DNA from 3 places in the Microbacterium sp. MMO-56 genome. Region 3 is predicted to be linked to each of the others. Evidence: predicted binding sites of a transcription regulator. Region 3 holds the regulator's gene; each other region holds the start of a gene.

Region 1 (4,331 bases), on a different contig from region 3:
CACCCCCGACCCCGCGGCCGCGCACGTGTTCGCGGGCGACCTCTCGGCGCTGCCCGCGATCTCGGCGGCGCTGTCGGCGCTGCCGACGGATGCCCGCGGGCACGCGGTCATCGAGGTCGAGGCCGAGAGCGCCGTCCTGGCGCTGCCCGACGTCCCGGCCGGCGTCGAGGTCGAGTGGGTGATCGACCCGACGCACGAGGTGGAGGCCCTCGCCGCGGTGCTCCGGCAGCTGGAGTGGCCGGAGGGCGACGTCCAGGTCTTCGCCCACGGCGAGCGGGAGTCCATGAAGGCCATCCGACGGGTGCTCTTCGACGAGCGCGGGCTGGACCGCTCCCGGGTGTCCCTGTCGGGGTACTGGGCGCGCGGACGCACCGAGGACCGCTTCCAGGCGGAGAAGCGCGAGCCCATCGGACAGATCCTGTGACCGGCACTCCGCCCGCCGCCGGGCCCCGCTGATCCGCATGCCGTCGTCGCCCCTGATCGGCATCGTCGTGACGGACGCCTACGCGCCCGAAGACCCCGACCACGACACTCCTCTCCTTCTCGAGGCGTTGCGAGCGCGTGGAAAGCAGGCTCTCCCGGTCGTCTGGCACGACGAGGACGTCGATCTGGCCGCATTCAGCCTGCTGGTGATCCGCTCACCCTGGGACTATCCGGAGCGGCCGGCCGACTTCGACGCGTGGCTCACGCGCGCCCAGAGGACGACGCGGGTCGTCAACGATCCCGCGATCGTGCGGTGGAACCTCGACAAGCGCTACCTGGCCGAGCTCGATGCGGCGGGCATCCGCACGGTGCCGACCGTGTTCGCCGCGACCCTCGACACCGCCCGGGCGGCGATCGCCGCGCAGGACGCCGACGGGGCGGCACGTGTCGTGATCAAGCCGACGGTCTCGGCGGGCGCGCGCGACACGGGGCTGTTCGCCGCGAACGATCCCGCGGCCCTCGACCTCGCCGCTCGGATCATCGCCGGCGGCGGTGTCGCGATGGTCCAGCCGGAGGTGCCGGAGCTGTCGGCGGGGCGGGAGAAGGCGCTGTACGCGATCGACGGCGCCTTCACGCACGCCATCGCGAAGGGGGCGCTGCTCGAGCCGGGCGGCGGGCTGCGGGGCGGCGTCTACGCGGAGAATCCTGTGCCGGTGCCGACCTCCGACGAGGAACGCGCCTTCGCGGCGGACGTGCTCGCCGCGGTGCGAGCGGTGACCGGAAGCGGCACCCCCGTGTACGCGCGCATCGACACCGTGGACTCGGAGCGCTTCGGACTGTGCGTGCTGGAGGTCGAGCTCGTCGAGCCGGCCCTGAACCTGCACGTCGCACCGCGGGCGATCGACGCCGTCGTCGACGCGATCCTCGCGGCGGTCGACGAGGCGGCCAGCGGCGCGTCCGAGTCGACACCCTGACCCGGTGCCGTCAGGGTCCGGGCGTCCTCGGTGGGGCGGCGATCGGTGGCGCGGCGCCGAGCGCGAGCGTGTCGGCGGCGGCCAGAGCCCGCACACGGGCGGTGATGCTCGCCCGGAGCGCGTCGTGCCGATCGCCGAGAGCCGTGGCCGGATCGTGCCAGCACGCGGGGTCATAGAGCCACACGGGTCGTCGGACGAGGTCCTCCGGTTCCCAGTCGTAGCGGGGCCAGACGTGGGCGTGCACGAAGGCGTCGGCGTTGCCCAGGATGTCGATGTTCACGCGGCGAAAAGATGCGTCGGCCGCTCGACACGCCTGTTCGACCGCAGTCGCGAGCAGATCGACATCGGCGAGGAAGCGGACGCGCTCACGCCGGGGCATCTCGGCGAGCGCTCGTGCGTTCGGGTCTTTCCCGAGCAGGACGCAGTATCCGGGGAGGAACTGGACATCGCCGATCACGGCGTACCCGCCGGCGAGCTCCGCGAGCACGGTCGGGTTCTCTCCGCGCGCCGCAGAGCCGATGCGGTCCTCGCGCCAGTCCATGACGTCGAGGGTACCGGCCACCGGATCGGCGGCGGAGCCCACGTGGTGAGATGGTCGGGTGGGACTCGAGCTATGTACCACCAGCGATGTCGACGCGCTCCGGTCGTTTCTGCGCCGTGTCGATCTGACGCTCAGCGGGCTGGATGCCCCGACGGTGCGCCTCTGGATCGACCGCGACCGCGACCGCGGGATCATCGGTAGCACGGGGTATGAGATGAGCGGCGACGGTCGACATGCGCTCATCCGCAGTGTCGCGGTCGACCTGGATCGGCGCACCCGTGGCCGAGGCAGCGCTCTGGCGTCGTTCGCCGTGTCCCGGGCGGCGGAAGCGGGGGCGACGACGGCGTGGCTCTTCAGCCGACGGTCGGGGCTGTTCTGGCAGAGCCTCGGATTAGCGCCGGCCGACCGCGACGAGCTCGCCCGGGCGCTCGGCGACACGCACCAGGTGCGCCTGTTCCAGCGCACAGGACAGCTGGAGCGAGAAGTGGCGTGGGCCCGAGCCCTCTCGCCGCAGTGATCGCGCCAACGGGAGGAGGCACCGCGGACGACGACCACGGGGCGTCTCTGGAACTGTGGACAACTCCGTCGAGTGTCGTACGTATGTTCTAATCTTGAGCCATGACCACCCCACCGCCTCCGCCGCTCATCGGCATCGCGCAGGCTCTCGCCGCGCTCGAGGCCGCGGGCGGCGGGACGTCTCCGGATGCCCTGACGCCGGCTCAGCTGTTGGCGGTCGGCGCCGCCTTCGGCGCGTTGACGCGACAGGTCGACGCCGCGTTCGCGCCCGTCGCGGCGGAGATCGCGCGGCAGTCGCGGATCGAGCTCGGCCGCGACTCGCTCGCACGGCGGCAGGGTTTCCGCTCCCCCGTCGCGCTCATCCAGGCGACGACGGGATCGAGCGTGGGTGAGGCCGCGAAGCTCGTCCAGGTCGGCGAAGCGACCGCGCCGCGGCTGTCGATCACCGGCGAGCGGATGCCGGCGAAACACCCCTCGGTCGCCGCGGCGGTCGCGGCGGGAACGCTCGGGGTGACGTCGGCCTTCGCGATCGTGGCCCTGCTCGATCGTCTTTCCACGAGGGTCGAGCAGGCGCGTCTCGCGGCGGCCGAGGCGGAACTGGTGTCGCTGGCGCCGGGCCTGCGCTCCGACGAGCTGTCGCGACTCCTCGCCCGCGCCGAGGCGCACCTCGACCCCGACGGGCTCGAGCCCCGCCACGAGGAGCGGCGGGCGGAACGGTCCCTGACTCTGCAGGAGCGCGACGGAATGCTCCACCTCACGGGAGTCCTCGACGTCGAGACCGCCGCTCCGATCAAGACCGCGATCGACGACCTCGTCTCCCAGGCGCTGCGACGTCGCCGCGATGCCGAGAGCGATGGCAGCGGCGACGACGCCGTCGCCGATCAGCGCACGATCCGACAGATGCGCGCCGACGCCCTCGCCGATCTCTGCCGGCACGCCATCGGATGCACGCAGGTCCCCACCGGACCCACCGCCACGGTCATCGTGCGGATGAGCCTCGACGATCTCCGGAGCGGTGTCGGCGCGGTGACGCTCGACGGTTTCGACACCGCCGCTCCCGCTTCCGTGGTGCGACGGATGGCGTGCGACCTGCAGGTGATCCCGTGGGTGATGGGCTCCGACGGAGAGATCCTCGACTGGGGACGCGCACGTCGCCTGTTCAGCCCGGCGCAGAAGCTCGCGCTGGCGGAGCGCGACGGCGGATGCTCCTCCTGCGGGGCGCCCACCGCCTGGACCCATGTGCACCACATCCGCTGGTGGGAGCGCGACGGCGGGCCGACCGATCTCGACAACGGGATCCTCCTGTGCGCGGCCTGCCACCATCGCATCCACGACGACGGGTGGGAGATCCGGGTCGATGGGACGGGAGTACGCGCCCAGGTGTGGTTCATCCCTCCCCCGTGGATCGATCCGTCTCGCGCACCGCGACGCGGAGGGCGAGCACGATTCGACCTCACGGCCTGACGCCGCGCGACACGGGCGACGTCGCCGGTGCCGGCCGGGAGCGAGCGAGATGGCCTGCCGTCGGGCGGCGCGGGCGAGATTGCCTGCCGTCGGGCGGCGCGGCCTGCCGCCGGCGAGGGGATCCCGCTGTCCCGGTGTCGGCACTCCGCGATAGACCGGACGCATGACGACATCCACGACGCAGAACTGGCTCGACGGCTACCTCAGGGCGTGGCGGACGAAGGACGACGCCGACGTCCGCGCCCTCTTCACCGACGACGCCGAATACCTCTTCCACCCCTACGAGACCTCCCCGGCCCGGGGGATCGATGCGGTCCTCACCGCCTGGCAGGATCCGGAGCCCACCGAGGCCGTCGCCGACCTCCACGTCCTGATCGAGGGCGACGACATCGGCATCATCCGCGGCACCGTCG
Region 2 (4,331 bases), on a different contig from region 3:
GCTCGGCGCGCCGCTGCGCGCGGCGCTCGATGCGGCGGGCGGCGCGTAGCCGCTGGGCCCGGAGCGGTCACCGGGCCCGGGGTGGGCGGTGGGGCCGGGGCGGGCGGTGGGTCCCTGCTGGGCGGTGGGGCCGGGGCGCAGGAGTCGTGGCGGGGGCGGGCGGAGGTCGCCCCACGCGTAGCGCAGCATCGTCCGCGGAGGCAGAGGCACGCCCTCGCGCCGATCGGGATGGTGCAGCACCGTGTTCCCCGCTCCGTCGCGGGTGATCCGCCATCCGCCGTGGTGCAGCTGCATGTGATGGAACCGGCACAGGAGGATCCCACGATCCACGTCGGTCCTCCCGCCGTCGCGGTGCCAGTGGTCGATGTGATGCGCTTCGCAGAACGAGGGTGGCCTGTCGCAGCCGCGCCACCGGCATCCACCGTCGCGCAGCGCCAGGGCCACGCGCTGAGCCGGGGTGAACAGACGTACCTCGCGGCCCAGGTCGAGCGGCCGGCCACGGCCGTCGACGGTGCACGGCAGGGTGCCCGTCGTGCAGGCGTGCCGTGCGACGAGCCAACCGGGCAGAGCGGTGCGGTCGTCGGTCAGGTGACCGACCGCGGGGCGTCCGTCCTCGACGGCTGCCGCGGACGCCGTGGTGAGCACGAGACGCACCCCCGCCTGCCGTGCGCCGAACACCGCGCCCGCCTCGGCGAGCGATCCCGCCCGGAGGACGTCGATCAGCAGGTCGTAGGCGAGCTGGTCGTTCGTCCGGGGGTCGGCGGTCAGCTCTTCGGCGCGCGCCCGTTCCTCCGGACCCACGAACCGTGGCCCGCCGCGTCGGGGACGGAGCGCCGAGTCGATGACGGCCGCGACCCATGCCGCCGCCTCGTCGTCGAACGTGAAGGAGCCGCGGCGGACACCGTCGTGGTCGGTCCACAGGCGGAAGCTCCGACCGTGGAACCGCTCGTCGAAGCGGCGCTCGGCGCCCGCCGGGTCGAGGATGTCGCGGACGGTCCGAGCCGCCTGGGCGAGTTCCTCGACGGTGCGGTGCGAGGCCTCATCGATGAGGTGTGTCGCCGCGGCAGCCCACGCCGCGCTCGCATCGGGTGCGGCATCGTCGAGCGCCGTCGCGTCCATCGCCTCGTCGTCCGGCCCTTCGTGTTCCGGCGAGCTCTCCACCATCGTGCGTGCGGCGTCGGCCCGGGGCGGTTCGCCCAGGCCGCGAAGGATCGCGTCGTGCTGGGCGCACGTGATCGCACCGTTCATCAGTGCGTCGCCGAGCGTGGCGTGCCACGGTCGCTCGGCGGCCGGAGCGGTGGTGTCGTCGCGAGCGGTGCCCGCGCCGTCCGGCTGAGGAGCGTCCGGTGCTCCGGCGAGGTCCGGCATCGCGGGCCCTCCGTGCCCGCCGTCTCCACCCTCGCCGCCCTCAGCGCCCTGCCCGCCCTTCCCGCCGGCGAGCGTCTCGCCCAGCCGCACCTGCCGGGCGGCGTCGCTGCGCGTCGTGCCCGTGAGCTCCTGGATGAGGGCGACGGGCGAGCGGTGACCGCGCGACTGCGCGAGGCCCCCGTGCCCGTGCTCGCGCGTCGATCGCGCGGCCACGACACCGGAGCCGGCGATGCGCAGCGACTCGCCGCCGCGCACGAGCGCCGACGCCGCCGCGATGAGCGAGACGACGGCGTCGTCGCCCAGCTCCGCCACCGCGCCCGCGATCCGCGTCGCATCCTCGTGGTCGCCGACCAGACTGCGCAGCGCGTCGAGCGCTGTCTGCAGGTCGGTGAAGAAGGACATGCTCCATGATCCCGCGGACCTCCGACATTCGAACAAAGATACGACCGAGCGTCGCTCGACGCCAGCGGCCCGTAGCCTGAGAGAGATGGACGTTCGCCTCCGACCCAGCATCCCGGCCGACATCGACTGGCTCGTCGAGCTTCGGGCCGAGGTCCTCCGAGGCGACCTGGAGCGGCTCGGACGCTTCGACGAGCATCATGTGCGCGATCGGATGCGTCGCGCGTTCCGTCCCGAGTGGACGCGGATCGTCGTGGTGGCGGGTCGCGACGTCGGATCGATCACGGCCCGCCCGGAGGGCGCGACGCGATGGATCGAGCACTTCTACCTCGCGACGCACGCCCAGGGCGCCGGCGTCGGCAGCGCGGTGCTGCGCACGGTCCTCGCCGAGCCGTTCGACGAGGTCACGCGCCTCGACGTCCTGCAGGGCAGCGCTGCCCGCCGCCTGTACGAGCGGCACGGGTTCACCGCCGATGCCGAGGACGAGGTCGACGTCTTCATGACCTGGAGGTCCTGACGCGCGCGGAGTTGCTCCCGTGCCACGGAGGAGATCAGGGCGACGACGGCCGGGACGAGGGCGGCCAGATCGCCCGCCGCCGCGCGGGGCTCGCGACTCGGGTCGTTCAGGGCGAATGCCTGCGCGGAGTACGCGAGGTCCCAGACACGTGTGCTCGGCCCCGCGGCGTCCGCGTCGATGAAGACCCAGCGTTCGCCGAGGATCAGGTTCCACGGCGCCAGGTCGTTGTGGCAGATGAGCTCGGCGCTGGGCGCGGGGATCGCACTCTCCCATACCGCATCCGCCGGCGGGGTATAGGGCATGCTCGCGTCGTGGATGCGGCGGACGATCCTGCCGACCCGGGACAGGTCGAGCCGCGACAGCGGGGGAGCCTCGATCGCACGGATGCCCGGGACGAACTCCTGCACCTGCCGGCCCTGCGCGTCGCGCCCGAGCGGCTCCGGCAGATCGACGCCGGTGCGGCGGAGCGCCGCGACGAAGTCGACGACGCTCGCCGTCGCGGCGGTCCACGGCTTGCGCACCGTCGCGCCGACACGGACGACCGTCGAGGCGACGTTGTCGCCCGAGAGCGGCTCTTCGGCGGTCACGGCGTCGGCGTCCGGTCGTCGCCGCCCGCCGGAGCGGTGTCCGTCTCGGCCAGCACCGGACGCGCCGCCGCGATGTGCGAGATCGAGCGCCAGACGAGGAGCAGCGTCACCGCCGAGCCGCCGAAGGCGAACCACCACGGCGCCGTCAGCCCCCACGTCTGGGCGATGACGCCGCCGAGCGCCTGACCGATGACCAAGCCGCCGAAGACGCCGACCATGTTGACCGATGCGATGCGACCCTGGAGGTGCAGGGGGACGAGGCGCTGGCGGACCGTGGTCGAGATCGTGCCCCACACGAACGCGTAGGCACCGAACCCGAACATGATCGCGAACGCGATCGCGGGCTCGGTCGTCACGGCGAAGCCGAGGTGCATCAGCACCTCGAGGGTCAGACAGACGCGCATGAGCGTCGCGAAGGACACGTGCTTCTCGAGCCAGCCGAACGACGCGATCCCGGCGAGGCCGCCCACCGCCGACGCGGTGGTGAGTGCGCCGTATCCGACCGCGCCCATGCCGAGGTGCTCGGTCGCGTACAGGACGAGGATGCCCCACGGCGCGGCCCAGGTCACGTTGAAGACCAGGATGATCAGCACGAGGGTGCGCACCGCGGGCGTCTGGCGCAGCCAGGCCAGACCCTCGCGGATCGGATGAGGGGCGACGGGGTCGTGCGCGTCCTCCGCCGACGGAACCGGGGTGTGTCCGATCCGTGCGATCAGCACCACCGCGAGGGCCACGCAGAGGATCTGCACGAGGAAGGGCCAGAACGACCCGACGGCGAAGAGGAACGCGCCGAGCGGCGGACCGGCGAGCTGGTTCGCGACCAGGTATCCGGCCTGCAGGCGTGCGTTTCCGATGCCGAGGTCCGCGGGGCGGACGAGCATGGGCAGGAGGGTGCTGCCGGCGGAGTCGGCGAACACCTCCGCCGTGCCGTAGAGGAAGGCCGTGGCCAGCACGATCCACACGGTCGCGTGACCGGTCAGCAGGAACACGACGAGCGCGGCGACGACGACGGCGCGGCTGCCGTTGGCGATCATGACCAGGCGGCGCCGGTCGTGGTGGTCGGCGACGGAGCCGGCGAACAGGCCGAAGAGGAGCCACGGCAGGAACTGCATCATCGCGCCGGCGGCGACCAGGATCGGCGACGACGTGAGGGACGCGATCAGCAGGGGTGCGGCGGACAGGGCGATGCCGTCGCCGAGATTGCTCGTCCACGACGAGGACAGCAGCCACCGGAAGTCACGCCCCAGGCGGCGCGGCGCGACGAGATCACCGAGCGAGGGCATCCCGCCATCCTAAGCGCGCCCCCCGACGCCCTCCGCACGCTCGCGAGACGGCGCGAATGCCACGCTCCCGGGCGTAGAAGTGCGCATTCGCGCGGTCTCGCGGACGCGCGCACGGCGGAGTGGGAGGAGAGGGCGGTCAGCGGGTGGTGGAGCCGCGGATGAGGTCCACGGGCAGCT
Region 3 (4,331 bases):
ACCTCGCCATGCGGGCCCGCGAAGGTCGCCGGCACGCCCACGGGCATCCACGCCGCCTCCGCCGTGTCCTCGCCGGCGACGCGTGTCACCCCGCCGTCCGCGGAGACCAGCCAGATCCCCGTCCCCGTGCGACCGGAGCCCGAGACGAGGAATCCGTCGGAGCGGGCATCCTCGACCCCGAGGCGCGCCGTCGCGGGGATCTCGACGTCCCGGGACGTCCCGTCTGGCTGCACGATCACGAGGCGGTCCGCCCCGTCGGTGCGGATCGCGCCGATCCGCCCCTCCGAGAGCAGCGCGTACCAGCGCAGGCCCAGCACCCAGAGGCCTCCGCCCGTGTCGGCGTCGGCGGGCGCCAGAGGACGCCGCGCGACATCCCGCGGGGCATCGTCGGTGTCGGTGTCGGTGTCGGTGCGGGTGGTCGCGAGGTCGACGGCCCACAGGTTCCAGCGGCCGGTGGGCTCGTCGATGCAGACGAGCTCGTCGTCGGTGCGCCACGCCGGCTGGAGCGCCGCGGTCTCGCCCGAGGTCACGGCGCGCCACGACGCGACACGACCGGACTCGATGCGTCCGACGCGCACCTCGGTGCGGTCCCACGGCATGTGCGGGTGATCCCAGGCGACCCACGCGAGGCGAGACCCGTCGGGGGACAGCTCCGGCTGTGCGACGAAGTCGCTTCCCGAGACGAGCTCGGTCACCGACGGATCGGTCTCGTCGAGCGAGACGCGCACGATCGCGCGGTGCGGAACCGCGCCGGTCTCGCGTTCCAGGACCGCGAGGAGCGTGCCGTGCTGCCATCGCAGGCCGCCGTAGCGTGCCGCGGGATCGACGGGCGTCAGCGCGCGCGGCGCCTCACCCGGATCGAGTGCCCAGACGCGCTGGTCGGTCTTCTCGACGAACAGCAGGGTGCCGGTGCCGGTGACCGTCCAGGCGCCCCCGCCGTACTCGTGCACACGGGAGCGCGCGCTCCACGGCGCGGGAAGGAGTGTCTCGACCGTGCCCGCCGCATCGCGTCGGCGCACCGCCGTGCGCCCGCCCTCCTCCGGGAGCGACTCGCCCCACCAGACCTCGTCGCCGACGAACGCGGCCCCCTCGTACCGCGGCGCAGCGGCCGAGGCCCACTGCGCCGTGAGGGGGGAGGGCCAGGAACCGAAGGGGAGCGCGGAGACCATCACCCCACGCTATCCGCCGCGGACGCAGGGCGTCGCGCGCGCAGCACCGCGGGGACGCGCCACCGGCTGCGGGACCACACCACCGGTGCGAGCACGGCGCCGAGGGCGGCCGTCACGACGGCTGTCCGCACCATCGCGTCCGTGAGCTGGACGTAGACGGCGTCGAGGCCGGGCGCGGACACGCCGGCGTCGGCCGCGACCGATCCCACCAGCGAGCCGCCCACGGCGACGCCGACGCACACCGCCCCGGCGCCGACCAGCAGTGCGACGCCCGAGCCGAGCAGCGCGGTCGTGCGCCGCCGCGCGATGAGGACGCCCGCCGCGAGGAGAGCCGCGGCGAGCACCGGAAGCCACAGGCCGACCGACACGGCGAGGGCGTACCCGCCGCGCAGGAGCGCGAGAGTCTCGCCGTCGCCGAGGATCACGACGCGGTCCACGGCGGGGATGAGGTCTGCGACGGCGGCATCCCGGGCCGCGAGGCTCTGCCTGATCTGCGCCACGACGGCGCCCAGCTGGATGCCGACGCCGTCGTCCGTCCGCACGACGAGTCCGCGCCCGTCGGAGGTGGCCGCGGTGACCAGACCCCGGTGCGCGGCGCGCGTGGCCGTCGCCCAGACGTCCGTGAACGCCTCCGAGCCGACGGCCCGCGTGACCGCGCGCTCGGCGGCACTCCTCAGCCCCTCGGCGGCGGGCTCCTCGAGCAGTCGCAGCGCCGCGACCGCTCTCGCGGGCAGCCCCAGCGCGGCGACGCCGTCGACGACGCTCGAGGCCATCGCGCCGAAGTCCACCTGCGCCGTGAGGGCATCCATCGTCTCGTCGACCACCATCGCCTGCACGTCCGCGTCGCCGGCGAGGGGCGAGAGCGTCGCGACGAACGCGTCCTCGTCCACGAGCTGCACCCGCGCCCACGCGGCGACGATCGCGACGGGCACGAGGATCGCCGCCACGACGATGCAGGTCGCGGAGAGCCACGCACGCCACGCGCGGCCGTCGGTGGAGATATGTGCGCTCACCCCGTCATTGTGGCGGATGCGGGGCGATGCGGGGACGGACCCGGCGTCAGACCGCCCGCAGAACGGCGACGACCTTGCCGAGCACGACGGCGTCGTCTCCGAGGATGGGCTCGAAGGCGGAGTTGCGCGGCAGGAGCCACGTGTGCCCGTCGCGCTGGCGGAAGGTCTTCACCGTCGCCTCGCCCTCGAGCATCGCCGCGACGATGTCCCCGTTGTCGGCCGTGGGCTGCGAGCGTACGACCACCCAGTCGCCGTCGCAGATCGCGGCGTCGATCATCGATTCGCCGCTCACCTTGAGCATGAACAGGTCGCCCTTGCCGACGAGCTGGCGCGGCAGCGGGAAGATCTCCTCGACCTGCTGGTCGGCCGTGATCGGCACGCCGGCCGCGATCCTGCCCACCAGGGGGACGAGGGCTGCGTCGCCGACGGCGGGGGCGAGGTCGGCGGGGTTCTCCGTGGACGCTCCGGGGAGGTCGATCAGCACCTCCATCGCGCGCGTCTTCCCGGCGTCGCGGCGCAGGTACCCGCTCAGCTCGAGCTGATTGAGCTGATGCGTGACGCTCGAGAGCGACTTCAGGCCCACGGCGTCGCCGATCTCACGCATGCTCGGCGGGTACCCGTGGCGCGCGATCGACTGCTGGATGATGTCGAGGATCGCCAGCTGCTTCTCGCTGAGGTTCTTCCGCCGACGCGTCTGCGGTCGTTCCATGGCGCACTCCTTCTGATCGTCCTGTCCGTCCCGATCCACCCGGCGACCAGCGCTCTTCTTCGAATGTCGGAGGTCGGTGATGGGGTCTCTGTATCGAAACCGTATCCGGCCTCGGCCGATTCGACCGGCAGGCATCCGCGTGTCGCGTTCGATTCTTCTCCGACACGGATGCCGGTTGACAGCACACATTATCGAAGATAGCTTCGGAAGAGAACTTCGCACCCGGCCCTCCGGCCCGAGGGCCGGATGCGAAGATCCCGACATCCGAGGCCTCGCCCTGAGGAGGGACCATGACCACCATCGACATCTCCGGCACCCCGGTCGTGAGCGCGCGCATCCCCGCGACGCGACTGCGCCTCACCGCCCGTGGACGTCGCGTGATCGCGGCCCTCGCGTCCCTCCCCGCCGTGATCGCGCTCAGCATCGCGATCGTGTCCAGCGGGGGAGCCCTGGCATCCGGCGAAGGCGGGGCGCCCGCGGGCACGTTCTCGCACATCACGGTGATGCCCGGCGACACGCTCTGGTCCATCGCCGGCGACATCGCGCCGGACGCCGATCCCCGGGACGTGGTCGATGAGATCATCCGGCTGAACGCGCTGCCGTCCGGCGCCGTGGCCGCGGGGGAGCGCCTCGCCCTTCCGCTGCAGTACTCGTCCGCCGACTGATCCGGTGACGAGCAGGGCGTCCCCGCGCGGGCCGCTCTACGATGGGGCTGTGAGTGCGAGTGTGGATGACCTGCCCCTACGACCGGATCTGCGCGGCCTGACGCCCTACGGCGCACCGCAGGCGCCTCTGCCGGTGGCGCTCAACGTCAACGAGAACACCCATCCCGTACCCGACGAGGTCGCGGACGACATCGTCGACGCGATCGCGCGGGCGGTGCGTGAGGTCAACCGCTATCCGGACCGGGAGTTCACGCTGCTGCGCGAGGGCTTCGCGGACTACCTCGGCCACGGACTGACCCCCGACCAGATCTGGGCGGCCAACGGGTCCAACGAGGTGCTGCAGCACCTGCTGCAGGCGTTCGGCGGGCCGGGCCGCACGGCCTTCGGCTTCGCTCCGACCTACTCGATGTACCCGCTGCTGACGCGGGCCACGGGCGCGACCTACGTCGCGGGCACCCGAGGCGTCGACTACACGCTCGACGTCGACGATGCGCGTCGCCAGATCGAGGATGCGGCGCCCGACATCGTGTTCCTGTGCTCGCCGAACAATCCGACCGGGACGCCGCTCTCCCTCGACGTGGTGGAGGCCGTGTACGACGCGACCGACGGCATCGTCATCGTGGACGAGGCGTATCAGGAGTTCGCACCGCGCGACGCGCGGTCCGCCCTGACCCTTCTGCCGGGGCGCGAGCGGCTCGTCGTCTCCCGCACGATGAGCAAGGCATTCGCGTTCGCCGGTGCTCGCGTCGGATACCTCGCCGCCGATCCGGCCGTC

What was found. The regulator LexA, encoded in region 3, represses DNA repair genes until DNA is damaged. The targets are predictions, from matches to a motif close to TCGAACANNTGTTCGA.
Region 1: WFI00_RS02960 (HNH endonuclease signature motif containing protein) is a predicted target of LexA. The motif match lies at 2,531-2,546, and genes of this name have one in related genera.
Region 2: WFI00_RS10595 (HNH endonuclease signature motif containing protein) is a predicted target of LexA. The motif match lies at 1,799-1,814, and genes of this name have one in related genera.

The regions. Positions count from the first base shown of each region.
Region 1 covers NZ_JBBCVW010000002.1:271,258-275,588, reverse strand. Annotated here, with positions in the region: gene WFI00_RS02980 (siderophore-interacting protein) at 1-424, shown strand, start outside; gene WFI00_RS02975 (ATP-grasp domain-containing protein) at 462-1,397, shown strand; gene WFI00_RS02970 (HIT family protein) at 1,408-1,980, opposite strand; gene WFI00_RS02965 (GNAT family N-acetyltransferase) at 1,997-2,455, shown strand; gene WFI00_RS02960 (HNH endonuclease signature motif containing protein) at 2,557-3,918, shown strand; gene WFI00_RS02955 (nuclear transport factor 2 family protein) at 4,082-4,331, shown strand, end outside.
Region 2 covers NZ_JBBCVW010000010.1:72,716-77,046, forward strand. Annotated here, with positions in the region: gene WFI00_RS10590 (NUDIX domain-containing protein) at 1-49, shown strand, start outside; gene WFI00_RS10595 (HNH endonuclease signature motif containing protein) at 1-1,770, opposite strand, end outside; partial or broken gene WFI00_RS10600 (GNAT family N-acetyltransferase) at 1,982-2,191, shown strand; gene WFI00_RS10605 (phosphotransferase) at 2,092-2,871, opposite strand; gene WFI00_RS10610 (MFS transporter) at 2,868-4,154, opposite strand; gene WFI00_RS10615 (LacI family DNA-binding transcriptional regulator) at 4,291-4,331, opposite strand, start outside.
Region 3 covers NZ_JBBCVW010000012.1:35,603-39,933, reverse strand. Annotated here, with positions in the region: gene WFI00_RS11510 (S9 family peptidase) at 1-1,169, opposite strand, end outside; gene WFI00_RS11505 (hypothetical protein) at 1,169-2,182, opposite strand; gene lexA (transcriptional repressor LexA) at 2,229-2,891, opposite strand; gene WFI00_RS11495 (LysM peptidoglycan-binding domain-containing protein) at 3,182-3,556, shown strand; gene WFI00_RS11490 (histidinol-phosphate transaminase) at 3,606-4,331, shown strand, end outside.